DNA from 4 places in the Pantoea sp. SGAir0430 genome. Region 3 is predicted to be linked to each of the others. Evidence: predicted binding sites of a transcription regulator. Region 3 holds the regulator's gene; each other region holds the start of a gene.

The links. Region 3 encodes sigma-54, which starts transcription at its own class of promoters, with help from an activator protein. Its sites were predicted from a motif close to GTTGGCACANNTTTCGCTNT; they were not measured.
Positions count from the first base shown of each region.
Region 1: the regulator sigma-54 is predicted to act here: its motif matches at 3,682-3,701, upstream of glnK (P-II family nitrogen regulator).
Region 2: the regulator sigma-54 is predicted to act here: its motif matches at 5,512-5,531, upstream of E7738_RS10135 (gamma-glutamyltransferase family protein).
Region 4: the regulator sigma-54 is predicted to act here: its motif matches at 5,533-5,552, upstream of glnA (glutamate--ammonia ligase).

Region 1 is NZ_CP039427.1:1,922,979-1,930,563, forward strand. It holds gene E7738_RS09345 (MGMT family protein) at 1-102, shown strand, start outside; gene E7738_RS09350 (YbaY family lipoprotein) at 270-827, opposite strand; gene tesB (acyl-CoA thioesterase II) at 1,031-1,894, shown strand; gene amtB (ammonium transporter AmtB) at 1,967-3,256, opposite strand; gene glnK (P-II family nitrogen regulator) at 3,290-3,628, opposite strand; gene E7738_RS09370 (SmdB family multidrug efflux ABC transporter permease/ATP-binding protein) at 3,888-5,663, opposite strand; gene E7738_RS09375 (SmdA family multidrug ABC transporter permease/ATP-binding protein) at 5,656-7,425, opposite strand; gene E7738_RS09380 (Lrp/AsnC family transcriptional regulator) at 7,450-7,585, opposite strand, start outside.
Region 2 is NZ_CP039427.1:2,088,563-2,096,147, reverse strand. It holds gene E7738_RS10165 (GntR family transcriptional regulator) at 1-52, shown strand, start outside; gene hpxA (allantoin racemase) at 49-780, shown strand; gene puuE (allantoinase PuuE) at 816-1,769, shown strand; gene hpxZ (oxalurate catabolism protein HpxZ) at 1,844-2,227, opposite strand; gene E7738_RS10145 (AtzE family amidohydrolase) at 2,230-3,627, opposite strand; gene hpxX (oxalurate catabolism protein HpxX) at 3,624-3,809, opposite strand; gene E7738_RS10135 (gamma-glutamyltransferase family protein) at 3,821-5,407, opposite strand; gene hpxU (MurR/RpiR family transcriptional regulator HpxU) at 5,600-6,439, shown strand; gene E7738_RS10125 (transporter substrate-binding domain-containing protein) at 6,634-7,419, shown strand; gene E7738_RS10120 (amino acid ABC transporter permease) at 7,432-7,585, shown strand, end outside.
Region 3 is NZ_CP039427.1:2,441,312-2,448,896, forward strand. It holds gene kdsC (3-deoxy-manno-octulosonate-8-phosphatase KdsC) at 1-251, shown strand, start outside; gene lptC (LPS export ABC transporter periplasmic protein LptC) at 248-820, shown strand; gene lptA (lipopolysaccharide ABC transporter substrate-binding protein LptA) at 795-1,349, shown strand; gene lptB (LPS export ABC transporter ATP-binding protein) at 1,355-2,080, shown strand; gene rpoN (RNA polymerase factor sigma-54) at 2,129-3,562, shown strand; gene hpf (ribosome hibernation promoting factor) at 3,584-3,871, shown strand; gene ptsN (PTS IIA-like nitrogen regulatory protein PtsN) at 4,038-4,520, shown strand; gene rapZ (RNase adapter RapZ) at 4,573-5,427, shown strand; gene npr (PTS phosphocarrier protein NPr) at 5,424-5,696, shown strand; gene mtgA (monofunctional biosynthetic peptidoglycan transglycosylase) at 5,702-6,424, opposite strand; gene E7738_RS11765 (hypothetical protein) at 6,731-7,075, shown strand; gene arcB (aerobic respiration two-component sensor histidine kinase ArcB) at 7,324-7,585, opposite strand, start outside.
Region 4 is NZ_CP039427.1:2,917,881-2,925,465, reverse strand. It holds gene hemN (oxygen-independent coproporphyrinogen III oxidase) at 1-1,048, shown strand, start outside; gene E7738_RS13855 (YshB family small membrane protein) at 1,078-1,203, opposite strand; gene glnG (nitrogen regulation protein NR(I)) at 1,310-2,719, opposite strand; gene glnL (nitrogen regulation protein NR(II)) at 2,727-3,776, opposite strand; gene glnA (glutamate--ammonia ligase) at 3,975-5,384, opposite strand; gene typA (ribosome-dependent GTPase TypA) at 5,825-7,585, shown strand, end outside.

The DNA of each region.
Region 1 (7,585 bases), 520 kb from region 3:
GGCGATGATCTTTTTCGTCAGCGCGATGCACTGGAAGCCGAAGGTATTGAAGTGAGTGATGCGGGAGAAATTGAACTGGCGAAGTATCGCTGGGAGTATTAATGCTGACAGGCCGCACTCCCTTTAAGGCGCGGGAATGGCACTGCAGAAAGTAAAGCGTCACACGCCAGGGATGGCGTGTGCCGAGCGATCAGGGACGAGACAGCGCCTTTACTTTCTGCAGTGCCATTCTGGCGCAGCTGCCGTAACGCGCTGTCTCCCGTTTCAACTTACAGACTGGTTGGTGCCGGCACGGAGGCTGACGGCGTAACCTGGGTTGGCGACGTCGAAGGCACCGTGGTAGCAGCGCCCGGCTGGGTTGGCATCGCCATATTGGTCACCGGTACCAGCAGCAGTTCCGCTTTCGTTCCACCCTGATTAATCACCGGTTTCACCGTATCGGTGATAAACGCCAGCTTGCCGTCGATGGTGATCGCTGCGCTCAGCAAAATGCGCGCGTTCGGCTGGATATCGGCCGGGTTAAAGGGCAGCACAAACTGGAACGGTGCCTGTTTGCCCTCGGTGCGAACCACACGCTGTGACAGCACTTTGGACGGCGCGTCCGCCAGTGACGCATCGGCCAGCGTCACGGTCAGCACCGCATCCGGCGGCAGCGCAATACGCTGGCGAATATAGACGGAACCGCTTACGTTCGGCTGGGCAATCGCCGACGGCTGCCCGGCCACGCTGGCGCCTAAAGTTGGCGTCGGCACGGGTTTACTGTGATCGGCACAGCCTGTGATTGCCACCGCCAGTGTCATACCGCTAATTACATGCCAGAGTTTCATCGATGTCGTCTCCTTATGAACACTATGATTGTCGGCGGTAAATTTATTGGCTGGGTTTTCCACCGCCGATTGCTGTTAATTCTGGCACAAAAATCCCCTTTGCGCCTGAAGCCCCGCCATCCTGCTGAAAACCGGGTAAAAGCGTTGCGCAAACTGGTCGGATCTTTCACACTGACGCCATTGGCATCACTGAGGAATCCGTTATGAGCCAGGCACTGCACAACCTGCTTAATTTATTGAATCTGGAAAAACTGGAAGAGGGCCTGTTTCGCGGCCAGAGTGAAGATCTCGGCCTGCGCCAGGTGTTTGGCGGCCAGGTGGTGGGACAGGCGCTGTATGCGGCAAAACAAACCGTGCCGGAAGCCCGTATCATTCACTCCTTCCACAGCTACTTTCTGCGCCCGGGCGACAGCCAGAAAGCCATTATTTACGATGTGGAAACCCTGCGCGACGGCAAAAGCTTCAGCGCCCGCCGCGTCAGCGCCGTACAAAACGGTCAGCCGATCTTCTACATGACCGCCTCCTTTCAGGCACCGGAAAATGGCTTCGAGCATCAGAACAGCATGCCGCAGGTGCCGGGACCCGATAACCTGCCCTCCGAGCAGGATCTCGCCCACCGACTGGCTGCGCACCTGCCGCTCAAGCTGAAAGAAAAATTCCTCGCCGAGCGCCCGCTGGATATCCGTCCGGTGCAGATCCACAATCCGCTGAAAGGCCACGTTGATGAGCCGCTGCGCCAGGTCTGGGTGCGTGCCAATGGCCAGCTGCCGGACGATCGCCGCATTCACCAATATCTGCTGGGCTACGCTTCCGATCTCAACTTTCTGCCGGTCGCGCTGCAGCCGCATGGCAAAGGCTTCCTTGAGCCGGATATGCAGGTGGCGACGATTGACCACTCCATGTGGTTCCACCGTCCATTCGATCTCTCGGAGTGGCTCCTGTACAGCGTGGTAAGCACTTCAGCGTCCGGCGCGCGCGGCTTCGTGCGCGGTGAGTTCTTCAGCCAGGACGGCACGCTGGTGGCGACGACGGTGCAGGAAGGGGTGATGCGTCAGCGCGAAGCATAAAAAAAGGGGCGATTATCTCGCCCCTTTCTCATCATTATAGTTATAGCGCACTGCTCTTCTGCCAGCCGGCACTTACTGGTTGTAAGCGTTCTCGCCGTGGCTGTTCACATCCAGACCTTCACGTTCCTGTTCTTCCGGTACGCGCAGGCCAACAATCATATCTGCCAGCTTGAAGCCCACGAAGGCTACTACGCCAGACCAGACGATGGTCAGGCCACAGCTGAACAGCTGCACCCAAACCTGATGGCCCATGGTCACGCCTTCCGCGTAGCCTACGCCGCCCAGTGAAGAGGAGGCAAACACGCCGGTCAGGATACAGCCGAGGATACCGCACACGCCGTGCACACCGAACACATCACACGGGTCATCAACGCGCAGCCATTTCTTCAGCGTGGTCACACCCCAGATACCTGCCAGGCCACCGGCCAGACCGATAATCAGTGCGCCGCCGACGCCGACATAACCACAGGCTGGCGTGATGGCAACCAGACCGGCGATGAAGCCAGAAGACGCACCCAGCAGTGAAGGCTTACCGCGCAGCGCCCACTCACCGAACACCCACGACAGCACGGCACCCGCAGTGGCCACCACGGTATTCAGGAAGGCCAGCGCCGCGATTTCGTTCGCGGAAGACGCAGAGCCGGCGTTGAAGCCGAACCAGCCAACGTACAGAATCGCGGTACCGGTAAACACCATCGGCAGGTTATGCGGTTTGAACGCTTCTTTACCGAAGCCAGCACGCTTGCCTACCAGGTAAGCACCAACCAGACCGGCAACGGCGGCGTTGATGTGCACCACGGTACCGCCAGCGAAGTCCAGCGCGCCATCCTGTGCCAGGAAGCCGCCAGCCCACACCATATGTGCGATAGGCAGATAGGCCAGCGTCAGCCACACCAGCACGAAAATCAGTACCGCAGAGAAGCGAATACGCTCAGCCAGCGAACCAACAATCAGCCCCACGGTGATACAGGCGAAGGAAGCCTGGAACGCCACGTGAATGTACTGATAGAAGCTGCCCATCACCGCTTTCAGCTCGATATTTTTCAGCATTGCCCACTGGAAGTTACCGAAGAAGGCATTGCCTTCGCTGAACGCCAGCGAGTAGCCGTAGACGATCCACAGTACGCATACTAACGCGAACGTCACCGCGACCTGAGTCAGCATCGACAGCACGTTTTTGCCGCGAATCAGGCCGCCGTAAAACAGGGCAATGCCGGGAATTGTCATGAACAGTACCAGCGCGGTACAAATCATCATAAACGCGTTATCGGCTTTATCCGCTACGGCAGGCGCAGCTGCCATCGCAAGAGACGGTAACAGCGCCAGGCTGGTGAGGCCCAACTTAGTCATTACTTTATTCATTTCTTTCCATCCCATCACAATTCAGAGCCCCAGTTACAGTGCTGCTTCGTCGGTCTCGCCGGTACGAATACGAATCACGCGCTGCAGTTCCGCGACGAAAATTTTGCCGTCGCCAATTTTGCCGGTGTACGCGGCTTTGCTGATCACATCCACCACTTCATCCAGCTGATCGTCCGCAATCGCAATATCGATTTTTACTTTTGGCAGGAAGTTAACGCTGTACTCGGCACCGCGGTACAGTTCTGCATGGCCTTTCTGACGACCGAAGCCTTTCACTTCGGTCACGGTCAGGCCCTGAATGCCAATGGAGGATAAGGCTTCACGCACGTCCTCCAGCTTAAATGGTTTGATTACCACGGTAACCAGCTTCATACGTTCCCCTCCGGATATAAAAATAGGTGAGTCTTCGCGGACACGCAGAGAGTTAAGCAAAGGCTGTGCCACAAATGGCAAAAGTGGGCGCTAAGGCTGCCGGGCGCAGAGTATCGCGCTCCGATATGGCGTAACGGGCAAGGTTTTCATTCGGAAAAACAGAAAGGTGGGGCTTTGCTGCACTCCTTTGGTGCTTGCGGCCTCAAAGGAGTGCATCAATACAGAACATTCCGATAAATCTGCGCAAAAAAGGTGCAAATCACCCTTCTGCTGTTGCGGGTATGCCCGCCGCGAGTTCATCGCCAGCCTGCTGCAGCTGGTACATCTGCCAGTAACGGCCCTGCTGCGCCAGCAGTTCGGTGTGCGTACCGCGTTCGACCACCTGACCACGGTGCAGCACCAGAATCTGATCCGCTTCGGTGATGGTGGAAAGACGGTGAGCAATCACCACCAGCGTGCTGTGCTGGCGCAGCGTGCGCAGCGCCTGCTGAATCGCCTGCTCGGTGCCTGAGTCGATATTGGCAGTGGCCTCATCGAGGATCAGAATCTGCGGCAGCGACACCAGCACGCGCGCCAGCGCCAGCAGCTGCTTCTGCCCGACCGACAGCGTGTTCCCCTGCTCACCGAGCCGGGTATGAATACCGTCGCGCATCGCGCGGGCCAGCGGTGCCAGCTGCACCTTCTCCAGCGCACGCCACACGTCCTCTTCGCTGATATCGCGTCCCAGGCGCACGTTGGCCAATAGCGTATCGGCCAGTACCACCGGATCCTGTTGCACCATCGCCACGCTGCCGCGCAGCGCATCGTGCGTCAGCTGGCGCAGCGGGCGGCCATCCAGCTCAATGCTGCCACGCGTCACCGGATAGTAGCCCATCAGCAGATTGGCTAAGGTGCTTTTGCCGCTGCCGGTGTGGCCGACCAGTGCCACGAAGCCGCGCGCCGGCACTTCGAGGTTGATATGGCTGAGCACGTCGCGGTTGTCGCGGTAGGCAAAGCTGACATCGCGCAGGGTGATACGCCCGGAAGCCAGCGGCTGAGCGTCACTGCCGTAGCCCTGCTGCGCCGCATCCATCAGTTCAAAAATACGCTCGCCCGACACCACCGCCTGCTGCAGCATTGACTGCTGCGTGGTGAGTTCGATCAGTGGCTCGTTAAGGCGGCCAAGATAAGTGATAAAGGCGTAAAGCACGCCAACCTCAAACACGCCCGGCGTGGCAAAGCTGAACAACATCAGCAGACCGCACAATATCAGTGCAGAAAACAGGCTGAGCAGCGGACGCAGCAAAAAGCCGTCCAGCCGCAGCGTCTCCATCCGCGCCAGATAGTGTGAACGGCTGGCTTCGCCCATGCGCTCGCCGAAGCGCGCCTGCTGGCGAAACTGCTGGATCACACTCATGCCGTTAATCACTTCGTTAAAACCATTATTGATCTCGGCCAGATAGCTACGTACGCGGCGCGCAATCGGCGTGCTGTAGCGCTGATAGATCAGCATCACCGTTAAAACCAGCGGGAAAATCACCAGCGCCACCAGCGCCATACGCCAGTCGAGTGCAAACATCGCCACCAGCATCGCGCCAATCAGCGCAGCGCTGCGCAGCACAGTGGCCACCACCGTGACGTAAAGATCTTTGATCACTTCGGTGTCGTTGGTGACGCGCGAAATAATCTGTCCCACCGGCTGGGTATCGAAGGCACTGAGCGGCTGGCGCAGCGCCGCATTCATCACGTCGACACGCAGCTGCTGCACAACGCCAATCGCCGCGCGGTTAAACAGCAGCGCCTGGAAATAGTGCAGACCCGCTGCCAGCAGCTGTAGCAGCACAAAACCCACCAGCAGCCCGGCCACGATGCCCCACGGCATCTGGTGTTTGGCCACCAGGTTATCGATAAAATAGCTCACCAGCACCGGACCGGTGACTTCGGCAGCAGCAGCGATCCACAGCATGCCGACGGCCAACCACAGCGATTTGCGCCACGGTTTACCGTAGGCCAGCAGGCGTTTCAGCGTTGGCCATAAGCGTTGCGATTTAGCCATGGTCGGCTCCCTGTTCTGACTCGTCCTCATCCAGCGCGGCTTCCAGCTGCTGATAGCGATACATATCGCGATACCAGCCCGGCTGCGCCGCCAGCGTATCGTGATCGCCGCGCTGTGCCACTGCGCCCTGCTGCAATACCAGAATCTCGCTGGCTTCGGTCAGCGCCGACAGCCGATGCGCGCTGATGATCAGCGTGCGCCCTTTGCCCCACAGGCGCAGGTTATGCAGGATTTCATGTTCGGTACGGCCATCAACCGCCGACAGCGCATCGTCGAGGATCAGAATCTCCGCGTTGAGCAACAGCGCACGCGCAATGGCGATGCGCTGTTTCTGCCCGCCAGAGAGCATGACGCCGCGCTCGCCCACTTCGGTAGCGTACCCCTGCGGCAGACGCAGTATGTCATCGTGCACGCAGGCCATCTGCGCCACGCGCTCGATCTCTTCCTGCGTTGCCTCCGGGCGGCCCAGCGCCAGGTTATTCGCAACGGTATCGGAAAACAGGAACGGCGTCTGACTGACCACCGCCAGCCGGCTGCGCCAGCTGTCCAGCCGCAGTTGCGGTAGCGGAATGGCGTGATAGCAAATCTCGCCCTGATCGATATCAAAATGGCGCTGAATCAGGCTCAGCAGCGTGCTTTTGCCGCAGCCGGTAGGCCCGCACAGCCCAAGCATCTGCCCGGGCTGTAACTGGAAATGCACGTCGCTCAGCACCGGCGCGCTGCTCGCCGGATAGTGGAAGGCGCGGATCGCCACCTGCAGCACGCCCGCTTCCGCCGGCAGTGGCTGCTGACCATCCTCAACCGCAGGCGCTTCCGCCAGCAGCGCACCAATACGGCTCCACGCCGCGCTGCCGCGCTCGACGATGTTAATCATCCACGCCAGCGCCAGCATCGGCCAAATCATCAGCCCTAAGTACATGACGAAGCTGGTGAGCTGCCCGAGCGTCAGTGAACCGTGCCACACCATCCAGCCGCCACCGCCAATCGCCAGCAGATTCGAAAAGCCCACGGCGATATAAATGATGGGATCGAAGCGCGCATCGACGCGCGCCACGTGCAGATTTTTGCGGCCGGTGTCGCTGGCGATATCCGCAAACTGGCTCGACTGATGATCTTCCAGGCCAAAGGCTTTGATCATGCGGATGCTGGTCAGACTCTCCTGCGTTTGATCGTTCAGGCTGGAGAACGCCGCCTGCGCCACTTTGAAGCGCTGATGCAGGCGCGCGCCGTCTTTCTGGATCACCAGCGCCATAATCGGCATAGGAATCAGCGCCAGCAGCGTCAGCTCCCAGCTGATCTGCACGCTCATTACCGCCAGCACGACCAGCCCCATCACCAGCGAATCCACCAGCGTCAGCACCCCTTCACCCGCGGCAAACACCACGCGATCGACATCGTTAGTCGCGCGCGCGATCAGATCGCCGGTACGGTGGCGCAGGTAAAACGCCGGATGCTGGCGGCTAAGCTGGCGGTAAAAATCTTCGCGCAGCTCCACTGCCAGCTGGTAAGAGGCGCCGAACAGCAGCACGCGCCAGACGTAGCGCAGCAAATAGACAATCACTGCGGTCACCAGCATCACGCCGATCCACAGAAAAATTTCGCCGCGCGTCAGGCTGTGCTGGGTCACGCCGTCGACAATCACGCCGACCAGATGCGGAGGCAGCAGTTGCAGCAGCGCAATGATAATCAGCAAGCTGATGGCGCCCAGATAGCGCCGCCACTCGCGCAAAAAATACCAACTTAACTGGCTGAATAATCGCACAAAACAATCTCTTGTGATGCCCGTTCAGGGCGCTACCGGCAAGGCGGTGGTGTATTTAATCTCTTCCATAGCGAAGCTGGAGGTGACGTCAATCAGTCCCGGCACGCCGTTAACCAGACGCTTGTAAAACGCGTCGTAGCTCTTCATATCGGCCACCTGA
Region 2 (7,585 bases), 350 kb from region 3:
CCTGCCTGATTTCACCCGGTTATTTGCCGGTCATAAAGGAACTGCATCATGAGCCTGATCCAGGTGATCAACCCGAATACCAGCGCCGCCATGACGGCGACCATCGGTGCAGCGGCGCGCGCCGTGGCCGCACCTGGCACGGAGATTGTGGCGGTGTGCCCGAGCGAGGGCGTGCCCTCCATTGAAGGGCACTTTGATGAAGCGATTGCCGCGGTGGGCGTGCTGGAACAGGTAAAACGCGGCAAAGAGCAGGGCGTCAGCGGCCATATCATCGCCTGCTTTGGCGATCCGGGACTGCTGGCGGCGCGCGAACTGGCGAGCGGACCGGTGATTGGCATTGCCGAAGCGGCGATGCACACCGCGACGCTGGTGGCGACGCGCTTTTCGATTGTCACCACGCTGCCGCGCACGCTGGTGATCGCCCGCCATCTGCTGCAGCAATACGGATTCAGCCATCACTGTGCCGCGCTGCACGCCATTGACCTGCCGGTGCTGGCGCTTGAGGACGGCAGCGGCGTCGCGCAGGAGAAGGTGCGCGAGCGCTGCCTGCAGGCGAAACGTGAAGATGGCAGCGGGGCGATTGTGCTGGGCTGCGGCGGCATGGCGTCGCTGGCGCAGGATCTGACTAAAGAGCTGGGCCTGCCGGTGATTGATGGCGTCAGTGCGGCGGTGAAAATGGTCGAGTCATTACTGGCGCTGGGCTTTGGTACCAGCAAACACGGCGATCTGGCTTACCCGATTAAAAAACCGCTCAGCGCGGCATTTCAGCACCTAAACTAAGGGCTGGTTGAGGACTGATGACAGGAACTTGCAGAATGAGTGATGTATCTGAAAAGAAAGAGTACAGCTTCAACAAAAACTATCCGCGCGATCTGATTGGTTATGCGGGCCAGCCGCCGCACGCGCAGTGGCCGGGTGAGGCGCGGGTGGCGGTGCAGTTCGTGCTCAACTATGAAGAGGGCGCTGAAAACAATGTGCTGCACGGTGACGCGGGCTCTGAGCAGTTTCTCTCCGACATCATCGGTGCCGCCAGCTATGCCGATCGCCACATGTCGATGGATTCCCTGTATGAGTACGGTTCGCGTGCCGGTTTCTGGCGCATCCATCAGGAGTTTCAGCAGCGCGGCCTGCCGCTGACCATCTTTGGCGTCGCGATGGCGCTGGCGCGGCATCCGCAGATTGTCGAGGCCATCAAAGCCGCCGATTACGATGTGGTCAGCCACGGCTGGCGCTGGATTCACTATCAGGGGATGGATGCCAAAACCGAGCGTCAGCACATGCAGCAGGCAGTGGACGTGCTCACCGAGTTATTCGGTAAAGCGCCCACCGGCTGGTATACCGGGCGCGACAGCCCCAATACGCGGCGGCTGGTGGTCGAGCAGGGCGGCTTCAGCTACGACAGCGATTACTACGGTGACGATCTGCCGTTCTGGACGCAGGTCACCTGTCAGGACGGCACGGTGAAGCCGCATTTGATCATTCCCTATACGCTGGAGTGCAACGACATGCGCTTCGCCACGCCGCAGGGATTCAACACCGCCGAGCAGTTCTATACCTATCTGCGCGATACCTTTGATGTGCTGTATGAAGAGGGCGCGACTGCGCCGAAGATGATGTCGATTGGCATGCACTGCCGTCTGCTGGGGCGTCCGGGGAAATTCCGCGCGCTGCAGCGTTTCCTCGACCATATTCAGCAGCACGACAAGGTGTGGGTGTGCACGCGTCAGCAGATTGCCGATCACTGGATGAAGACGCATCCGGCTGCCTAAGCGGCCTTACTTTCCACCGATGTCAGGTCGTTTTTGCCCTCTCTTGTCAGGAGAGGGCAACACTCGCGCCCGCCTCAGCTCATCAAACTCACCTGCGCCGCCACGATGCGCCAGCCGCACGGCAGCCGTACCCAGGTCTGCTGCTGACGGCCGATCTTCTCTACGCCCTCGCGGGTGAACTCGGTGCTGCACACCGCATAGTCATCGCCAAAGGTGGTGATCACCGTATTGCGCAGCGTGCGATCGAGCCCCTTTGACGGCCGCGCCGCGCGAAAGGCGCGAATCTCGTCAATCCCGTACAGATTCTCTCCGGCACCGAGTCGCACCGTACGCGCATCGTGCCAGAACAGTTCGTCCAGCACGGCGACATCATTGCTCACCAGCGCCTGCTCGTAGCGGTAAAACGCGGCGGTGACTTCAGCCAGTATCGCCGGACGATCGATATGTTCAGGTGTCATCTTCAGGCATCCATAAAAGAGGTTTGTGGCAGCGTCACACCCTGCTGCTGCAGTGTCCAGGCGGCGCGCAGCGCCAGCTGTTCGTTAAACGGCGCAGCAATCAGTTGCAGGCCAATCGGTAAGCCGCTGGCGGTGAGCAGCGGTACGCTACACACCGGCAGGCCGAGGAACGAAATCGGCTGCGTGAGCATGCCCATGCTGGCGCGTGTCGGCAAATCCTGACCGTTGATGTGAATGGTTTCCTGGCCGATGGTGGTGGCGGTACAGGGCGTGGCCGGGGCGATCAGCACGTCATAATGGTCGAACAGCGGCAGCACCTGCTGCTGGAAGTGACGGCGGAAACGCTGGGCCTGCACATACCACGCGGCGGGCAGCATCGCGCCAGCCAGCAGGCGTTCGCGTGAATTCGGCTCAAAGCGTTCTGGCTGGGTGCGCAGCGCCGGCAGATAGTGATTGCCGCCTTCCGCGGCGGTCATGATAAACGCGGCCGAGCGCGCCAGTTCGGCCTGGGGCAGCGTCACTTCTTCTGTCGCGCCGAGCGCGCGGGCCGCTACCGCCACCGCCGCGCGCGCCTCATCGCTGCACCAGTCAGCAAAAAAGCCGCCCAGCACCGCGCTGCGCAGCTTTTCGCTGCCAGCAGAGAGCCTGTCACTGACCGGTTCCGCAGGCCGCGCCGCCTGAAACGCATCGCTGGCGTCGCCGCCCTGCAGCGCATCGTAGACCAGACTCAAATCTTCCACCGAGCGGGCAAACGGACCGATGTGGTCGAGGCTGGCGACAAACGGATGGCTGCCGCTGCGCGACAGACGACCAAAGGTGGGTTTCAGGCCGAAAATGCCGCACAGCGAAGCAGGCACGCGAATCGAGCCGTTGGTGTCGGTGCCGAGTGAAAAATGCACCAGCCCGGCGGCGACGGCCGCTGCGGAACCGCCGGACGAGCCGCCGGCCACGCGTGACAGATCGCGCGGGTTGCGGGTGGCACCATAATGGGTGTTCTCGGTGGTAAAGCCGTAAGCGTAGGCATCCATATTCAGCATGCCGGAGAGCAGTGCGCCGCTCTGCTGCAGCTTAGAGACCGCCCACGCATCCTGCTGCGCCACCGGCCGCTCGCTGAACAGGCTGGCGCCGGCAAGCGTGCTGTGACCGGCGACGTCAAACAGGTTTTTTACCGCATAGGGAATGCCAGCCAGCGCCGGCAGCGGCTCGCCGCGCTGACGCTGTTGATTCAGCCGATCGGCTTCCCGCAGCATGCGCTGCGCGGTGACGGCGGTCCAGGCGTTGATGGCCGGGTTATGCTGTTCAATGGCGGCCAGCGTCTGCTGTGCGATGTCGCGCGCGCTGAGATCGCCCTGCGCCAGTGCCTGCTGCAGCTGGCTAATCGATAAGGCTGCCAGCGTCATGGATGAAATACTCCCGCCACTTCCAGGCGATCGTCCAGCGGCAGCGCCATCAGCGGCTGCGCCATTGCGGCGATACGGTTAAACTGCGTCAGCAGCTCGGCGCGGCGCGTGTCGTCCAGCTCCAGCGCCAGAATCTGTTCCATTTGGGCGATATAGGCCGCCCAGTCCGGTTGTGCATTCATGATTGTCTCCGTTAAAAGCCGGCAGCGCTGCCGTTGCTGCGCGGATCAAACGCGCCTTCCAGCATGCCATTGTTGTGTCTGACGATGGCGCCGGCGTGGCCCACCACTTCACTGTATTCAGCCAGCAGTTCGACCTCATGACCGAGCGCGCGCAGCTGCTGCACGGTTTCAGGCGCGATGCGCGCCTCCAGCTTGAGGGAGTCTGAGGATTGTCCCCAGGTGCGGCCAAGCAGCCAGCGCGGTGCGCTGACCGCCTGCTGCAGCGGCTGGCCCTGAATGACATAGCGGGTAAAGATCGCCGCCTGGGTTTGCGGCTGGCCATCACCGCCCATCGAGCCGTACACCAGCGTGCGGCCATCTTTCAGGCGTGCAGCCGCTGGATTGAGCGTATGGAACGGCTGTTTGCCCGGTGCCAGCGTCAGCAGGTGATCCGGCTGCAGGCTGAACGCCGCGCCACGGTTTTGCCAGGTAATACCGGTGCCGGGCAGCACGACGCCGCTGCCAAATTCGTGGTAAATGCTCTGGATAAAGGAGACCGCCAGGCCGCTGCTGTCCATCACTCCCATCCACACGGTATCGCCCGGTCCGCGTCCGGTGCCCCAGGGCGCGGCGCGATCGTCCTGCACCTGCGCGGCCAGCGTGCCGAGATGATCGGCATTCAGCAGCGACTGCACATCAATCGCCATGTGACGCGGATCGGTGATGTGTTGATCGCGCAGGGCAAAGGCCTGTTTAGTGGCTTCAACGATGCGGTGCACTGTCTGCGCTTCACTGGCGTCGGTCATCGCCAGACGATCGGTGATCCCGAGGATCGCCAGCGATACCAGCCCCTGCGTTGGCGGCGTCATGTTCCAGATATCGCCTTCGCTGTGCGCGAGGTGCAGCGGCGTGCAGCGCCGGGCGCGCTGCCGGTGTAAATCGTCCAGCGTAATCGGCATGCCGAGCGCGCCCATTTCGCGTGCCAGATGGTGCGCCAGCTCACCGCGATAAAAGCTCTCCAGCCCTTGCTCGCTCAGCACGCTCAGCGTCTGTGCCAGTGCCGGCTGGGTAAAACGACTGCCGGCGGCGGGCGGTGCGCCATCAGGCAGAAAGGTGGCAGCAAAACCGGGCTGATGTTGCAGCTCATGCTGTTTTGCCGCCGTCGCTGCCGCCTGGGAGGCGGTGACCGGAATGCCATCGGCCGCATAGCGAATCGCATCGCGCAGCAAACGGCTCAGCGGCAGCGGCGTTGCGCCCAGCTCCTGCGCCAGCGTCAGCGCTTCCTGCCAGCCGCTGACGGTGCCGGCGACCGTCAGTGCCGCTTTAGGGCCGCGATGCGGGATATGGCTTTCGCCGTGGTAGAAGTCGGGGTGCGCCAGCGAGCCGGCAGCACCGCTGGCATCGATGGCAACCGGATCACCGCTGGGTGGCACCACCAGCCAGAAGCCGTCGCCGCCAAGGCCATTCATGTGCGGATAGACCACCGCGATGGTCGCCGCGGCCGCCACCATCGCTTCCAGCGCGTTGCCGCCTTCACGCAGTACCGCCAGTGCGCTTTCACTGGCAAGGTGATGCGGCGTCACCGCCATGCCCATCGGGGCCATATTGCTCTGAATCATAGTGAACTGTTCCCGGATTATTCTTTTGTAGCGGCGCGGTTTATCGCGCTGGATAGGGAAAACAAGCGCAACAAATTGCGCCGCTACCAGTCTGTACCAATGGTAAAGCAAGAGCCGTTCCAGTTTTGGTGTTACGCCAGCCTGGATCGATTTATGCTAGCTTGTGATGAAACGAAAGTTACAGGACCGATGATGAAACAGCTCGATGAACGCCTTCGCAGTCACTATCCGCAACTGTCGCCGCAGGAGCAGCGCATTGCTGACTTTGTGTTTGACCATTTTGATGATCTGATTAGCTATAACAGCGCTGAGCTGGCGCGGCTTAGCGGCGTATCAAAGGCCACGGTAAGCCGGCTGTTCAAACGCCTCGGCTATGAAAAATACAAAGACATGCGTGACGAACTGCGCACCCTGCGCCAGAGCGGAATGCCGCTGACCGATAACCGCGACGCGGTGCAGGGCAACACGCTGTTGTCGCGTCATTACAAGCAGGAGATGGCGAACCTGACGCAGTGGGTCAACAGCATTGACGCCCGGCAGTTTAGCGAGGTGATTGCTGCGCTGGGTGCCGCACGGCGGGTGTTTATCATTGGGATGCGCAACGCTTATCCGGTGGCGCTGCACCTGCGTCAGCAGCTACTGCAGGCGCGCGCTCAGGTGCAGGTGTTGCCGCAGCCAGGCCAGACGCTGGGCGAAGAGCTGGTGGACATGACGCCGGAAGATGTGGTGGTGGTAATGGCGTTTCGCCGCCGGCCACGCATCATTCGTCCACTGATGCAGCAGCTGCAGCAGAGCGGCATCCCGGTACTGGTGCTGTGCGAACCGCAGGCGCAGGGCATTCTCACCCTGGCGCGCTGGCAGCTGTGCGCACCGCTCGACAGCGTTTCCGCCTTTGACAGCTACGCCTCGGCAATGAGCCTGATCAACCTGCTGGCCAACGCGCTACTGCACGAAATGCTGTCGCAGGGGCGTCAGCGCATCCATCAGATTGCCGATCTTTACCAGCAGCTTGACGAGCTGGAACACCGCTAAAGGGCACCGTTTTGGTGCTTTGCACCTTTTTTGATCGCGTCTGCTAACGGGGTGATCCCCGTTATGATGCGCCCACAACCGCCTTAAATCCTCCGCTTAGCCGCTGCGTTTGCTGCCCGTTGTGGTTGGCACATTAGTTGCAAATCAATTTACCAAGAATCTTTTGTTTCACCATTAACTCACCGGGGTGCATAATGAACAAAGTATTACTGGCAGTAGCAGGAGCAGCATTGCTGCTGGCGCAGGCAGGCAGCGCCATGGCCGATCAGCTGCAGGATATCCAGAAGCGTGGCGTGATTCGCGTGGCGGTGCCGCAGGACTTCCCGCCGTTTGGCTCGGTTGGTACCGATCTGCAGCCGCAGGGCTATGACATCGACATGGCGAAATACCTCGCGAAGCAGATGAAACTGAAGTTGCAGCTGGTGCCGGTGACCAGCGCCAACCGCGTGCCGTATCTGCAGACCGACAAGGTCGACCTGGTGATCTCCAGCATGGGCAAAAACGCCGAGCGCGAAAAAGTGATCGACTTCAGCCGCGCCTACGCACCGTTCTTCCTCGGCGTGTTCGGCCCGAAAGGCGAGACGCTGAAAGATGCGGCGGCGCTGAGCGGTAAATCGATTGGCGTGACGCGCGGTGCGGTAGAGGACATGGTACTGAGTGATGTTGCTCCGAAAGATGCTCAGGTGAAGCGCTACGAAGATAACAACACCACGCTGTCCGCCTATCTCTCCGGTCAGGTGCAGTATGTCGCTACCGGTAACCTGGTGGTCGCGGCGATTGCGCGCCAGAACGCGGAAAAAGCCCCGGTGCCGCAGTTTATGCTGAAAGATTCACCGTGCTTTATCGGCCTGAAAAAGAATGAGCCAGCGCTGAAAGAGAAAGTGAACGCACTGATTGAGCAGGGTATTAAAGACGGCACGCTGAACAAGCTGTCGGAAGAGTGGCTGAAAGCGCCGCTGCCTGCCAACCTCGGCGCATAACAGGAACGGCCAATGATTGGGCAACTTAACTTTGCAGATCTCTGGCCGCACTGGCCAGAGCTGCTGGCCGGACTGTGGGTCACGGTGCAGCTTACGGTGCTGGCAACGGTGGGCGGTGTCGGACTGGGTATTCTCGGCGCGGCGCTGCGCAGCGGCAAACCGGGCT
Region 3 (7,585 bases):
GGCGCGAACTCCTGGATAAACTGTCACTATCGGCAGACCAGGTCGCGTATATTGGTGACGACCTGATCGACTGGCCGGTAATGGCACAGGCGGGTCTGAGCGTGGCCGTCGCCGATGCGCATCCGGTGTTACAGCCGCGCGCGCATTACGTGACGCGCATTGCTGGCGGTCGCGGTGCAGTACGTGAGCTATGCGACCTGATTTTGCTGGCGCAGAACAAATTTGAGGATGCCAAAGGGCAATCAGTATGAGTAAAAGCAGGCGTTGGATAACGCTGATTCTGGCGCTGATCGCCCTGGTGCTGATCGGCTGGAATCTTACCAACCAGGACGACAGCGCCACGCCGGTGGCGACCAACGATCAGGCGCCGACCTACACCAGCGCTAACTCCAGCACCGTGGTGTATAACCCGACGGGTGCGCTGGCCTATAAGCTGGTCTCGGATAAAGTGACCTACTTTTCGGCCGAAGAAGTGAGCTGGTTCGATAATCCGGTGATGACCACTTACGACGAAAACAAAGTGCCCACGTGGTCGGTTCGTGCTGACAAGGCAAAGCTGACGAAAGATCGTATGCTGTATCTTTATGGCCACGTTGAAGTACACACATTGACGCAGGATTCCCAGCTTGAGCGCATCATCACGGATAATGCTCAGGTTAATCTGGTCAGCCAGGATGTGACGTCTGACGATCAGGTCACCCTATTTGGCCGCAGTTTTAACTCCACTGGCATGAAGATGCGCGGCAACCTACGGACAAAGAATGCCGAGCTGCTTGAAAAGGTCAAAACCTCCTATGAAATTCAAAATGAACAAAAATAGCCTTAAGTTGCTGCTGGTGAGTGCGCTGCTGGCAACCAGCCTGCCGGCGCTGGCGTTAACGGGCGATTCGGACAAGCCGGTTAACATCGACTCGGTGAACCAGGCGCTCGATTTGCAGGGTAACGTCGCCACCTTTACCGGCAACGTGATCGTGACCCAGGGCACCATCAAAATTACCGCCGATAAAGTGGTGGTAACGCGTCCCGGCGGCGACAGCAACAAAACCATCGTCGATGCCTACGGCAATCCGGCCACCTTTTATCAGATGCAGGACAACGGCAAACCGGTGCAGGGTCACGCCGCCAAACTGCACTATGAGCTGGCCAACGATTTCGTCGAGCTGACCGGCAACGCCTTTATTGAGCAGCAGGACAGCAACATCAAAGGCGATCGCATCACCTATCTGGTGAAAGAGCAGAAAATGCAGGCCTACAGTCAGGGCCAGAGCAAGCGCGTCACCACCGTGCTGGTGCCGTCGCAGCTGCAGGATAAAAACGGTTCGTCTGCGAGCCCCAAAAAGAGTAACTGATCGCTATGGCCACATTAGTCGCTGAAAACCTGGCGAAAGCCTACAAAGGCCGTCGCGTAGTAGAAGATGTCAGCCTGCAGGTGAAATCCGGCGAGATTGTCGGCCTGCTGGGCCCCAACGGGGCCGGTAAAACCACCACCTTCTACATGGTGGTCGGCATCGTGCCGCGTGATGCCGGCCGCATCATCATTGATGAAGAAGATATCAGTATTCTGCCGCTGCATGCGCGCGCGCGCCGCGGCATCGGTTATCTGCCGCAGGAAGCGTCGATCTTTCGCCGTCTGAGCGTCTACGACAACCTGATGGCGGTACTGCAGGTGCGTGACGATCTGACGGAAGAGCAGCGTCAGGACCGCGCCAATGAGCTGATGGACGAGTTCCACATCGGCCATCTGCGCGACAGCATGGGCCAGGCGCTGTCGGGCGGTGAACGTCGCCGCGTCGAGATTGCCCGTGCGCTGGCCGCCAATCCAAAGTTTATCCTGCTGGATGAACCTTTTGCCGGCGTTGACCCCATCTCCGTTATCGATATCAAAAAGATCATCGAACACCTGCGTGACAGCGGCCTCGGCGTGCTGATCACCGACCACAACGTGCGTGAAACGCTCGCGGTGTGTGAGCGCGCATATATCGTCAGCCAGGGCCATCTGATTGCCCACGGCACGCCAGATGAAATTCTTGCAGATGAGCAGGTTAAGCGGGTTTATTTGGGCGAAGAGTTCAGACTCTGATAAGGTGTCGGCATACCCGACATTTGCTTAGGAAATTCTAGCCGGATTATGAAGCAAGGTTTGCAACTCAGGCTCAGCCAACAGCTGGCGATGACCCCCCAGTTGCAGCAGGCAATCCGCTTGCTGCAACTCTCTACGCTTGAACTCCAGCAGGAACTGCAACTGGCGCTGGAAAGCAATCCGCTGCTTGAACAAACCGATCTGCACGATGAAGTCGACGCCCGCGAGTTTCAGGAGAACGAGGCGTTAGATACCCGTGAGGCACTCGAACAGAAAGAGATGCCGGAAGAGCTGCCGCTCGATGCCACCTGGGACGAGATCTACACGGCCGGTACGCCCTCCGGCACCGGCACCGATTACCAGGACGACGAGCTGCCGGTGTATCAGGGTGAAACCACGCAGTCGCTGCAGGACTATCTGATGTGGCAGGTGGAACTGACGCCGTTCACCGACACCGACCGCGCCATCGCCACCTCCATCGTCGATGCCATCGACGATACCGGTTATCTCACTGTCAGCTTACAGGACATTTGTGACAGTATTGGTGACGAAGAGCTGACGCTGGAAGAGGTGGAAGCGGTGCTGAAGCGCGTACAGCGTTTCGATCCGGTGGGCGTCGGCGCACGCGATCTGCGTGACTGCCTGCTGGTGCAGCTGTCGCAGTATCCGGCCGATATGCCGATGCTGAACGAAGCACGGCTGATCGTCAGCGAGCACCTCGACCTGCTGGCTAACCACGATTTCCGCAGCCTGATGCGCGTGACGCGGCTGAAAGAAGAGGTGCTGAAGGAAGCGATGCTGCTGATTCAGTCGCTCGATCCGCGCCCCGGGCAGTCCATCAATACCAGCGAGCCCGAGTATGTGATTCCCGATGTGCTGGTGCGCAAGACTGGCACGCGCTGGACGGTGGAGCTGAACGCTGACAGCCTGCCGCGCCTGAAGATTAATCAGCATTACGCCGCGATGGGCGGTTCTGCGCGTAATGACAGTGACAGTCAGTTTATTCGCAGCAACTTACAGGAAGCCCGCTGGCTGATTAAGAGCCTGGAGAGCCGCAACGACACGCTGCTGAAAGTGACGCGCTGTATTGTCGAACAGCAGCAGGCGTTTTTTGAACAGGGTGAAGAGTATATGCGTCCGATGGTGCTGGCGGATATCGCCCAGGCCGTGGATATGCATGAATCCACCATTTCCCGCGTCACCACGCAAAAGTATTTGCACAGCCCGCGTGGCATTTTTGAACTGAAGTATTTTTTCTCCAGTCACGTCAGCACCGAAGGCGGTGGCGAAGCCTCGTCGACGGCGATCCGTGCACTGGTGAAAAAATTAATCTCCGCGGAAAATCCCGCAAAACCCTTGAGCGACAGCAAACTGACCTCCATGTTATCTGAACAGGGCATCATGGTGGCGCGACGTACGGTTGCTAAGTATCGCGAGTCTTTATCTATACCGCCATCAAACCAGCGCAAGCAGCTGGTTTGACCGAAACAAGAAGGAAGACCTATGCAGCTAAACCTTACCGGACTGAATGTTGAGATAACCGACCCACTGCGCGAATTTGTAAATAACAAATTTGCCAAACTGGAACACTATTTTGATCGTATCAATCAGGTTTATATTGTTCTGAAAGTGGAGAAGGTGACGCAGATTGCGGAAGCAACCCTGCACGTCAACGGCGGGGAGCTGCACGCCACATCGGAAGCGGAAGACATGTACGCGGCCATCGACGGGTTAATTGACAAGCTGGCCCGTCAGCTGACCAAACACAAAGACAAACTGAAAAAACACTAACCTTCACGCTTGCAGAGTGCTGACGGGTTCAGCACTCAGAGGAGAAATGGGGCGGGTCACCGCCCCGTTTTGTCATCTGCGCAAGCGCCTGCAGTCACCTGCCCTGCCCGTTCGCGGTGTCCCGGTACGTGCCTTACGGCTATGTGAACACGCAAGTGAAACGATGATGAACAACGATCTGACACTGGAATTGAGCGCGGTCCTTTCGCTGGACTGCACCCGCAGCGGCGTACACTGCCAGAGTAAAAAGCGCGCGCTGGAAATTATCAGCGAGCTGGCCGCTAAGCAGCTCAATCTGCCGCACCAGACGCTTTTTGAAGCCATCCTGACCCGTGAACGCATGGGCAGTACCGGCATTGGCAACGGCATCGCCATCCCGCACGGCAAGCTGGAGGAGGATACGCTGCGCGCCGTTGGCGTGTTTATCAGCCTCGACCAGCCTATCGCCTTTGACGCCGTCGACAACCAGCCGGTTGACCTGCTGTTTGCCCTGCTGGTGCCCGCAGACCAGTGCAAAACCCATCTGCACACCCTGTCGCTGGTGGCGAAACGCCTGGCGGATAAAACCGTCTGCCGCCGTTTGCGCGCGGCACAGAGCGATGAAGAGCTCTACGCCATCATTACAGAAGCTCAGGAAGATCACGCTTAAGCGACAGACACTTTTACCGGCCTGCGTGCCGGTTTAACACGGGAGAAATGTGATGGTGCTGATGATCGTTAGCGGTCGGTCAGGCTCAGGAAAATCAGTCGCGCTGCGCGCCCTTGAGGATATGGGCTTCTACTGTGTCGATAACCTGCCGGTGGTGCTGCTGCCGGAGCTGGCGAACACCTTAACCGAGCGCAATATCTCAGCGGCGGTTAGCATTGACGTGCGCAACATGCCGGAATCACCGGAGGTGTTTGAGCAGGCACTGAACAATCTGCCGGAAGCGTTCTCGCCACAGCTGCTGTTTCTGGACGCCGATCGCAATACGCTGATCCGCCGCTACAGCGACACGCGCCGCCTGCATCCGCTCTCCAGCAAAAATCTGTCGCTGGAAAGCGCCATTGATGAGGAGAACGATCTGCTGGAGCCGCTGCGCTCGCGTGCGGATCTGATCATCGATACCTCAGAGATGTCGGTGCATGAGCTGGCAGAAATGCTGCGCACGCGCCTGCTGGGCAAGCGTGAGCGTGAACTCACCATGGTGTTTGAATCCTTCGGCTTCAAGCACGGCATCCCGATCGACGCCGATTACGTATTTGACGTGCGTTTCCTGCCCAACCCGCACTGGGATCCGAAGCTGCGTCCGATGACCGGGCTCGATCGTCCGGTGGCGGCCTTCCTCGATCGTCACACCGAAGTGCACAACTTTATCTACCAGACACGCAGCTATCTCGAGCTGTGGCTGCCGATGCTGGAAACCAATAACCGCAGCTATCTGACGGTGGCGATTGGCTGTACCGGCGGTAAGCACCGTTCGGTCTACATTGCCGAACAGCTGGCAGACTATTTCCGTTCGCGCGGTAAAAATGTGCAGTCCCGTCATCGCACCCTGGAAAAACGCAAATCATGACCGTGAAGCAAACCGTTGAGATTCGAAATAAGCTGGGTATGCATGCGCGCCCGGCGATGAAGCTGTTTGAGCTGGTGCAGAGTTTTGATGCGGAAGTGCTGCTGCGTAACGAGGCCGGCACCGAAGCCGAAGCCAGCAGCGTGATTGCGCTACTGATGCTCGACTCCGCTAAAGGCGGTCATATCGAAATCGAGGCCAGCGGCCCGCAGGAAACCCAGGCGCTGGCCGCGGTGATTGAGCTGTTTGAAGCCGGTTTTGACGAAGACTAACCGCGTCAGTGCAGCTGGTAACGGTTGAGGAAGCCCTCGCCGCCCAGCTGGCGCATCTGGCGCATAATCCACTGCTGGCGCTGACGAATGTAGCCGGACGGCGCATCCGCGCGGAAGCGAATCGGATTCGGCAGCACCGCCGCCAGCAAAGCGGCTTCCGCCATGCTCAGCCGACTGGCAGGCTTGTGGAAATAGCGCTGCGATGCCTCTTCCACACCAAACACTCCATTACCGAATTCCGCAATATTCAGGTACACCGTCAGAATGCGGCGTTTGGTCCATACCGTTTCCAGTCCCACCGTCAGCCCGGCCTCCAGCCCTTTGCGCACCCAACTGCGGCCATCCCACAAGAACAGGTTCTTCGCCGTCTGCTGAGACAGCGTTGATGCGCCGCGCATCCGTTCGCTGCCGTCATTGTCCAGCACCTGCTGAATGGCATGCACGTCAAAGCCCCAGTGCTCAGGAAACTTCTGATCTTCCGAGGCGATCACCGCCAGCGCCATCCACGGTGAAATCTCATCCATTCCCACCCAGTCTGAATGGGCGACATAATCGAAGCGTCCGCTGAACCACGCGCCAAGCTGCCGCTCCACCATTACCGCCGAAAACGGCACCGGCAAAAATGCGAACAGCACAATACCGGCCAGCCACAGACCCAGCCATGCCAGAAGCACCCTGCCAGCCAGCCGCTTCAGGCGCTGGACCATCTTCCCTTTACTCTTACTCATGCAATCGTCTCTTACCGGTTCCCTGGATTAATCAATTACTCAGGTCATGATTTCAAATAGCGGTGATGCAAGCCGTAATTTTATCTCTGCGGCATCGCGACCACCAGCCAAACTCATTGCGCGGGCAACCATCGTTCCTCTATTAGAGCCAGTCGCATCAAGCACTTCCGGCAAAAAGGAATCGGTTCCATGCAGAAAAATCGCGCAGCGCGCACGGGCATAAATACTTAACCGATTGTGATGCCGCTCACGTTAAACCTTTCACGATGTTTAACTATCATCTTTAGTAGTCAGTGAAGATGTTCATTGACAACCGAGACCATTCTGAAAAACACGGCGCAAATAGCGACAATTACGCTTCAGACCAGGGCGCAACCTGTAAAACGTTTTACCGCCCATCCGGTTTACGCTAACCGTTCAATGCCCGAACTGGAACTTTCAGCCGGGGGTTTCCAAAACGTTTTGGATAACCGCGGCAAAATCTGGTTATTCATTATTAGAATCAATAACATGAGCATAAAAACGGCCGTTGCGCTGCGCTTTTTGCCGTTTCCCTTCGCTGCGCAGCGCTTTCCGGACCGCGACTGTGGGAAAACCAGGCAAAAAACCGAACATTTGCTCAAAAATAGTGCAATACGCCAAAGAAATTGATTCCTTGCTTGACTGTGTCAGCAAATTAATGTTTTCTGTATTTAAACGCTGCTCAACATCACACAATTTAATGAATCTTGTCACAAGCTGTGGCGAATTTGCTAAGGTGATTTTGAAGCGTTAACCAATACCACGCTGTTGCTTTTGTATTCGATTTCTAATAATAGCAGCAGCGCCCATTTCCCTGGTGTTGGCGCAGTATTCGCGCACCCCGGTTTCGACTGGGGTCATTTTTTTTCTGGCCCGCGCTATTTTTCCCGCTCCGCAACCCAGTTCCGTAATACTTCAACGTCGTGCCGCCACTCGTGCTTCAGCTCGTCAACCCACTCCTGCACGTTATCCCACCAGGCCGGCAATTCCGGTGACTGAATCTGTTTCGCCAGTTTCTGCAGATGCAGCAGGCCGACCGAGCCCGCCGCGCCTTTGATCTTGTGCCCCTCTTCGGCGATGCCCTTCTGGTCACGCGCCATCATGTTGGAGTCCAGCACCTCAAGATAACCCGGCATCATC
Region 4 (7,585 bases), 480 kb from region 3:
CTGGGGCGGCGGCACGCCTACCTTCCTTAATCAGCAGCAGGTCAGCCGGCTGGTGGCGCTGCTGCGCAGCCATTTCGACATCGCTGACGATGTTGAGATGTCGATCGAAGTCGATCCGCGTGAAATTGAGCTGGAGATGATCGATCATCTGCGCGCAGAGGGCTTCAATCGTCTGAGCATGGGCGTGCAGGATTTCAACAAGGCGGTGCAGGAGCGGGTCAACCGCGTTCAGGATGAAGAGACCATTTTCGCCCTGGTGCAGCGTGCCCGCGCGCAGGGATTCCGCTCAGTCAGTCTGGATTTAATCTACGGCCTGCCGCTACAGACGCCAGAGAGCTTTGCCTTTACGCTGCAGCGGGTGATTGCGCTCAATCCGGATCGCCTCAGCGTCTTCAACTATGCGCACATGCCTGCGCTGTTTGCCGCTCAGCGCAAAATCAAAGATGAGGAGCTGCCGACGGCGGCGCAGAAGCTGCAAATCCTGCAGCAAACCATCGCGACGCTGACCGGTGCGGGTTACCAGTTTATTGGCATGGACCATTTTGCCAAACCGGATGATGAACTGGCGGTGGCGCAGCGCGCCGGCGTACTGCATCGCAATTTCCAGGGTTATACCACGCAGGGCGAAACCGAACTGCTCGGGCTGGGCGTTTCGGCCATCAGCATGCTGGGCGACAGCTATGCGCAGAATCAGAAAGAGTTAAAAGCCTGGTATGCCAGTGTTGAGCAGCAGGGCCATGCGCTATGGCGCGGTTTAAACCTGAGCGAGGATGATTGTCTGCGGCGGGATGTGATTAAAGCGCTGATCTGTAACTTTGCGCTGGATTTTGCCGACATCGAAGCCCGGTGGCCGGTGGTGTTTGAACGCTATTTTGCTGAGGACTTAGCGCTGCTGGCGCCGCTGGTGGCGGACGGCTTGCTTGAGATCGGTGAGCGCCGGCTGCAGGTTACCGGCATTGGCCGTCTGCTGATTCGCAACATCTGCATGTGCTTTGACCGCTATCTGCGGCAGAAAGCACGGATGCAGCAATTTTCGCGGGTAATTTAAGCATAAAGGGAGCCAGCGCTCCCTTTATGTTAACTGAACAGACTGACGCTGATGGCGCAGACCACGGCGGCCAGCGCGGTTTGCGGTGAGTGAGTCACAGCATTACCGATTGCCGCCACGTTATGCGCGATCAGCTGGATGACAGATTGCAACATGTTAGCCTCTCCCGATTGCCGCCCGTATGATACTGAACGGCACCGGTCTGTACAGATGTTACGCGCAGAAAATGTGCAATAAATAACCCTTTTACACTTTTCCGCGTTATTCCATGCCCAGTTCTTTCAGTTTACGCGTGAGCGTATTGCGGCCCCAGCCCAGTAAACGTGCCGCTTCCTGCTTGTGGCCCTGCGTATGACGCAGCGCAGTGGTCAGCAGCGTACGCTCCATCTCCGGCTGTGCTTCTGACAGCAGGTTTTGATGACCGGAACGCAGCGCGCGGTCTGCCCACTGCGCCAGCAGCGTTGCCCAGCTGTCCGGCAGCGACTGCACCGGATTTTCCGGCGTACTCGACTCAAACAGCTCCGGCGGCAGATCCTGAATCAGCACTTCCTGGCCCGCGGCCATCACCGTCAGCCAGCGGCAGGTGTTCTCCAGCTGGCGCACGTTACCCGACCAGTGCAGTCGCGTCAGCGCGGCTTCAGTCTCCGGATGCAGAATTTTCGCTTCTACGCCCAGCTCACGCGCTGCGACCTGCAGGAAGTACCGCGCCAGACGCGGGATATCCTCGCGACGTTCACGCAGCGGCGGCAGATGCACGCGAATCACGTTGAGGCGATGGAACAGGTCCTCACGGAATTTGCCCTCCTGCACGCGCAGCTCCAGATTCTGGTGGGTAGCGGCGATGATGCGCACATCCACTTTGACCGGCGCATAGCCGCCAACACGATAGAACTGGCCATCGGCCAGCACGCGCAGCAGGCGCGTCTGTACATCAAGCGGCATATCGCCGATTTCGTCGAGAAACAGCGTGCCGCCATCGGCCTGCTCAAAGCGGCCCTGACGAATCTGGTTCGCGCCGGTAAACGCGCCTTTCTCGTGACCAAACAGCTCTGATTCGATCAAATCCTTCGGGATCGCCGCCATATTCAGCGCGATAAACGGGGATTTGGCGCGCGGGCTGTGGCGATGCAGCGCATGCGCTACCAGCTCTTTACCGGTACCGGACTCGCCGTTGATCAGCACGCTGATCGACGAACGCGACAGACGGCCGATGATGCGGAAGACATCCTGCATCGCCGGCGCTTCGCCGATAATGTCGGTGGTCGGGCCGCTTACCGGCTGATTGCGCGGCTGCTGCTGCTCCTGATAGTGACTGATGGCGCGCTCTACCAGCGCGACCGCTTCATCAATATCAAACGGCTTTGGCAGGTAATCAAACGCGCCCTGCTGGTAAGCGCTGACCGCCGCGTCGAGGTCCGAATGCGCGGTCATAATGATGACCGGCAGCATCGGATGACGCTGTTTGATCTGCTTCAGCAGCGCCAGACCATCCATGCCTGGCATACGAATATCCGACAATAATACGTCCGGGGTTTTGGTCGAGAGCGCATCCAGCACCTCGTTGCCGCTGTCAAAGGTCGCGCAGCTTAAACCGGCTCCAGTGAGCGCACGTTCAAGCACCCAGCGGATGGAGCTATCGTCATCGACGATCCAGACTATCCCTCGTTGCATAGAAACCTCACTGGCGAATAGGCAGGTAAACCGAGAATTCGGTGTGGCCTGGCCAACTGTTAAATTCAATTTTTCCCGAATGCTGATCAATCAGGCTGCGGGCGATAGAGAGACCTAAACCGGTGCCGCCTTCGCGTCCGCTGACCATCGGATAGAACAGCGTATCCTGCAGCTGGGCCGGAATGCCCGGGCCATCATCTTCAATGTCGATACGCGCCACCAGCCGGTAACGCGTGCCGTGTAACGTCAGCTGAAACGCGGTACGGGTGCGGATGACAATGGTGCCGCCCGCTTCGCCCAGCGCCTGCAGCGCGTTACGCACCACGTTGAGCAGCACCTGCTCAATCTGGTCCGGGTCGTGCGGCAGCTCCGGCAGGCTGGGGTCATAATCACGCACCAGCGAGACGTTTTCCGGCAGCTCCATCGACACCAGGTTAACCACACGTTCAGCCACCTGATGAATGCTCTGGGTCACGTGCAGTCCGGGCTGCTGCGGACCCAGCAGGCGGTCGACCAGGTTACGCAGCCGGTCGGCCTGTTCAATAATCACTTTGGTATATTCATTCAGCGCCGGATCGGGCAGGGCGCGCGATAACAGCTGCGCCGCGCCGCGCAATCCGCCGAGCGGGTTTTTAATTTCGTGCGCCAGGCCGCGTACCAGATCGCGCGCGGCAACCTGCTGAGCGTGCTGAATCTGCTCCTGGCTGAGACGGCGCTGATTATCCATCGGCGCCATTTCCAGCAGAATAAATCCGTCGGGTAGACGCTGTGCCGTGAGCGACATAATGTGCGCGCGGCCATCCACCACTAACGTGACTTCGCTATCGGTAAAGCCCTGGCCTGCCCCTAAACTCTCGCTCATTACCTCAATGTTCAGCGAAAAATAGCCGGTAAGTTCCGGTAAGGGCGTGCCGAACAATTTTCGTGAGCTTTGCGCCAGTAATTGCTGGGCCGCCGGGTTGGCGTAGTGGATAACCAGATCGTTATCGACCAGCAAAATACTGTTGATCAGGGAGTTGAGAATCTGCCCCGCGTCGGGCAGCGTGCCAGTTGCCATACAGCGTTCCTCTGCACTAAATTAGTGCATTATAGCCTTTGGGGACGCAAATCTATCCGTCGAACGATGAATTCGCGGTGAAAAAAGCCCATCCGGAGATGGGCTAAAGTTTCCACGGCAACAAAAAATCTTCAGCGCCAGGATTAGCACCGTCGCGGCGTTGGCGGCTACGATGCATCTGCGCGAATCTTTTAAGGATTAAACGCTGTAGTACAGTTCGAACTCAACCGGGTGCGGCGTCATGCGTACGCGGTCGTTGTCAGCTTTACGCAGTTCGATGTAAGCATCGATAGCGTCGTCGGTGAACACGCCGCCACGGGTCAGGAACTCGCGGTCTTCGTTCAGTGCATTCAGCGCTTCTTCCAGTGAACCGGCCACTTTTGGAATCTCAGCTTCTTCTTCCGGCGGCAGGTCGTACAGATTTTTGTCCATCGCATCGCCAGGGTGGATCTTGTTGATCACGCCGTCGAGGCCGGCCATCAGCAGTGCGGTGAACGCCAGGTATGGGTTAGCCGCTGGATCCGGGAAGCGCGCTTCGATACGACGTGCTTTCGGGCTGGCCACCACCGGGATACGGATAGAGGCAGAACGGTTACGCGCTGAGTAAGCCAGCATGACCGGTGCTTCGTAGCCTGGGACCAGACGCTTGTATGAGTTGGTGGTCGGGTTAGCCAGGGCGTTGATGGCTTTTGCGTGCTTGATGATACCGCCGATGTAGAACAGGGCAGTTTCAGACAGGCCGCCGTATTTGTCGCCAGAGAACAGGTTTACGCCGCCTTTAGACAGTGACATGTGGCAGTGCATACCGGAACCGTTGTCGCCAAACATTGGCTTCGGCATAAAGGTAGCCGTTTTGCCGTAGGCGTGCGCGACGTTGTGCACAACATATTTGTAGATCTGAATTTCGTCAGCTTTCTTGGTCATGGTGTTGAAGCGGGTAGCCACTTCGTTCTGACCAGCTGTAGCCACTTCGTGGTGATGCGCTTCTACCACCAGACCCATCTGCTCCATGGTCAGACACATGGCAGAACGGATGTCCTGTGATGAATCAACCGGTGGCACCGGGAAGTAGCCGCCTTTCAGACCTGGACGGTGACCTTTGTTACCGCCTTCGTACTCTTTACCGGTGTTCCAGGCTGCTTCGATGTCGTCGATAGCCACGTGTGAGCCGGAAGTTGAAGAGCCGAAACGGATGTCGTCAAACAGGAAGAACTCTGGCTCAGGTCCGAACAGTACGGTGTCGGCGATGCCGGAAGAACGCAGGAACTCTTCTGCGCGCTTGGCAATGGAGCGTGGATCGCGATCGTAGCCCTGCAGCGTGCCTGGCTCGAGAATGTCACAGCGGATGATGAGCGTTGGATCTTCGAAGAACGGATCCATCACGGCAGTTGTTGCATCCGGCATCAGCACCATGTCTGATTCGTTAATGCCTTTCCAGCCGCCGATGGAAGAGCCATCGAACATTTTGCCTTCTTCGAAGAAGTCAGCGTTAACCTGGTGAGCAGGGATAGTAACGTGCTGTTCTTTACCTTTGGTATCGGTAAAACGCAGGTCAACAAACTTAACTTCGTGCTCGTTCATCATCGAGAGAACGTGTTCAGCGGACATACTCAACTCTCCTGGAAATGGTCATTTTGTCGTCGTGGTGAGAGAACTTCTGTTGCCGGGAATGTGTCACGACTACTGACCACCCCTGACCAAGATCTCGGCAAGCTCTTCAACCGTTGTGCAACTGTCGTTTTCGCTTAAAAGATATAAAGCGAATTCTGTGCCAACTTTATTACAATGGTGAAAATGGCGCTGTGATGCGCCCTGCGGTGAGACGACGGCTGCACCAGCGTGGATGGAATGCACCAAAATAGTGCCGTCAGTTTAGGGGTAAGCACTTAAATGGTGCAAAGCGCCATCAAAGTGCAGCTTAATGCACCGTTATTGGTGCTAAAAACGCGCACTGCGAGAATCTTTCGGCGAAAACTGTGATCATGTTCAGTCTTTCGCTTAATCCGTGTACAATACCGCGTTATTTCTATAATGCCTGAGGCAAAGCTGTGATCGAAAATTTGCGTAACATCGCCATCATCGCGCACGTTGACCATGGTAAGACCACCCTGGTTGACAAACTGCTGCAACAGTCCGGTACTTTTGATGCCCGTACCGAAGCGACTGAGCGCGTAATGGACTCCAACGATTTGGAGAAAGAGCGTGGGATTACCATCCTCGCGAAAAACACCGCCATCAAATGGAACGACTACCGTATCAACATCGTTGATACCCCGGGACACGCCGACTTCGGTGGTGAAGTTGAGCGCGTCATGTCCATGGTGGATTCGGTGCTGCTGGTTGTAGACGCGATGGATGGCCCTATGCCGCAAACCCGCTTCGTAACCAAGAAAGCCTTTGCCCACGGTTTGAAGCCGATTGTAGTCATCAACAAAGTTGACCGTCCTGGCGCGCGTCCGGACTGGGTTGTGGACCAGGTATTTGACCTGTTCGTCAACCTCGACGCGACTGACGAGCAGCTCGATTTCCCGATCATTTATGCGTCTGCGCTGAATGGTATCGCCGGTCTGGATCACACCGACATGGCTGACGACATGACCCCGCTGTATCAGGCCATCGTCGACCACGTTTCTCCACCGCAGGTTGAAGTTGAAGCCCCACTGCAGATGCAGATCTCGCAGCTGGACTACAACAACTACCTCGGCGTAATCGGTATCGGCCGCATCAAGCGCGGTAAAGTGAAGCCAAACCAGCAGGTTACTGTAATCGACAGCGAAGGGAAAACCCGTAACGCGAAAGTCGGTAAAGTGCTGGGCCATCTGGGTCTGGAGCGTATTGAATCCGATCTGGCTGAAGCGGGCGACATCATCGCTATCACCGGTCTGGGCGAGCTGAACATCTCCGACACCATCTGCGACACGCAGAATGTGGAAGCGCTGCCAGCGCTGAGCGTGGATGAGCCAACCGTAACCATGTTCTTCAACGTCAACACCTCACCGTTCTGTGGTAAAGAAGGTAAGTTTGTGACGTCGCGTCAGATCCTTGAGCGTCTGAACAAAGAGCTGGTGCACAACGTAGCGCTGCGCGTAGAAGAAACTGAAGATGCTGATGCATTCCGCGTATCCGGTCGTGGTGAGCTGCACCTGTCAGTTCTGATCGAGAATATGCGTCGTGAAGGCTACGAGCTGGCGGTATCCCGTCCGAAAGTTATCTACCGTGAATTCGAAGGCCGCAAGCAGGAGCCATTCGAAAACGTTACCCTCGACATCGAAGAAACCCACCAGGGTTCAGTGATGCAGGCGATGGGTGAGCGTAAAGGCGACCTGAAAAACATGGATCCGGATGGTAAAGGCCGCGTACGTCTCGACTACGTGATCCCAAGCCGTGGTCTGATCGGCTTCCGTAACGAATTCATGACTATGACTTCCGGTACCGGTCTGCTGTACTCCACCTTCAGCCACTACGACGACGTGCGTCCGGGCGAAGTGGGCCAGCGTCAGAACGGCGTGCTGATCTCCAACGGTCAGGGTAAAGCGGTTGCCTTCGCCCTGTTCGGCCTGCAGGATCGCGGTAAGCTGTTCCTCGGTCACGGTGCGGAAGTGTATGAAGGCCAGATCATCGGTATTCACAGCCGTTCTAACGACCTGACCGTAAACTGCCTGACCGGTAAGAAACTGACCAACATGCGTGCGTCAGGTACTGACGAAGCTACCACCCTGGTACCACCGCAGAAAATGACGCTGGAGCAGGCTATCGAGTTCATCGATGACGACGAACTGGTAGAAGTGACGCCGCAGTCAGTACGTATT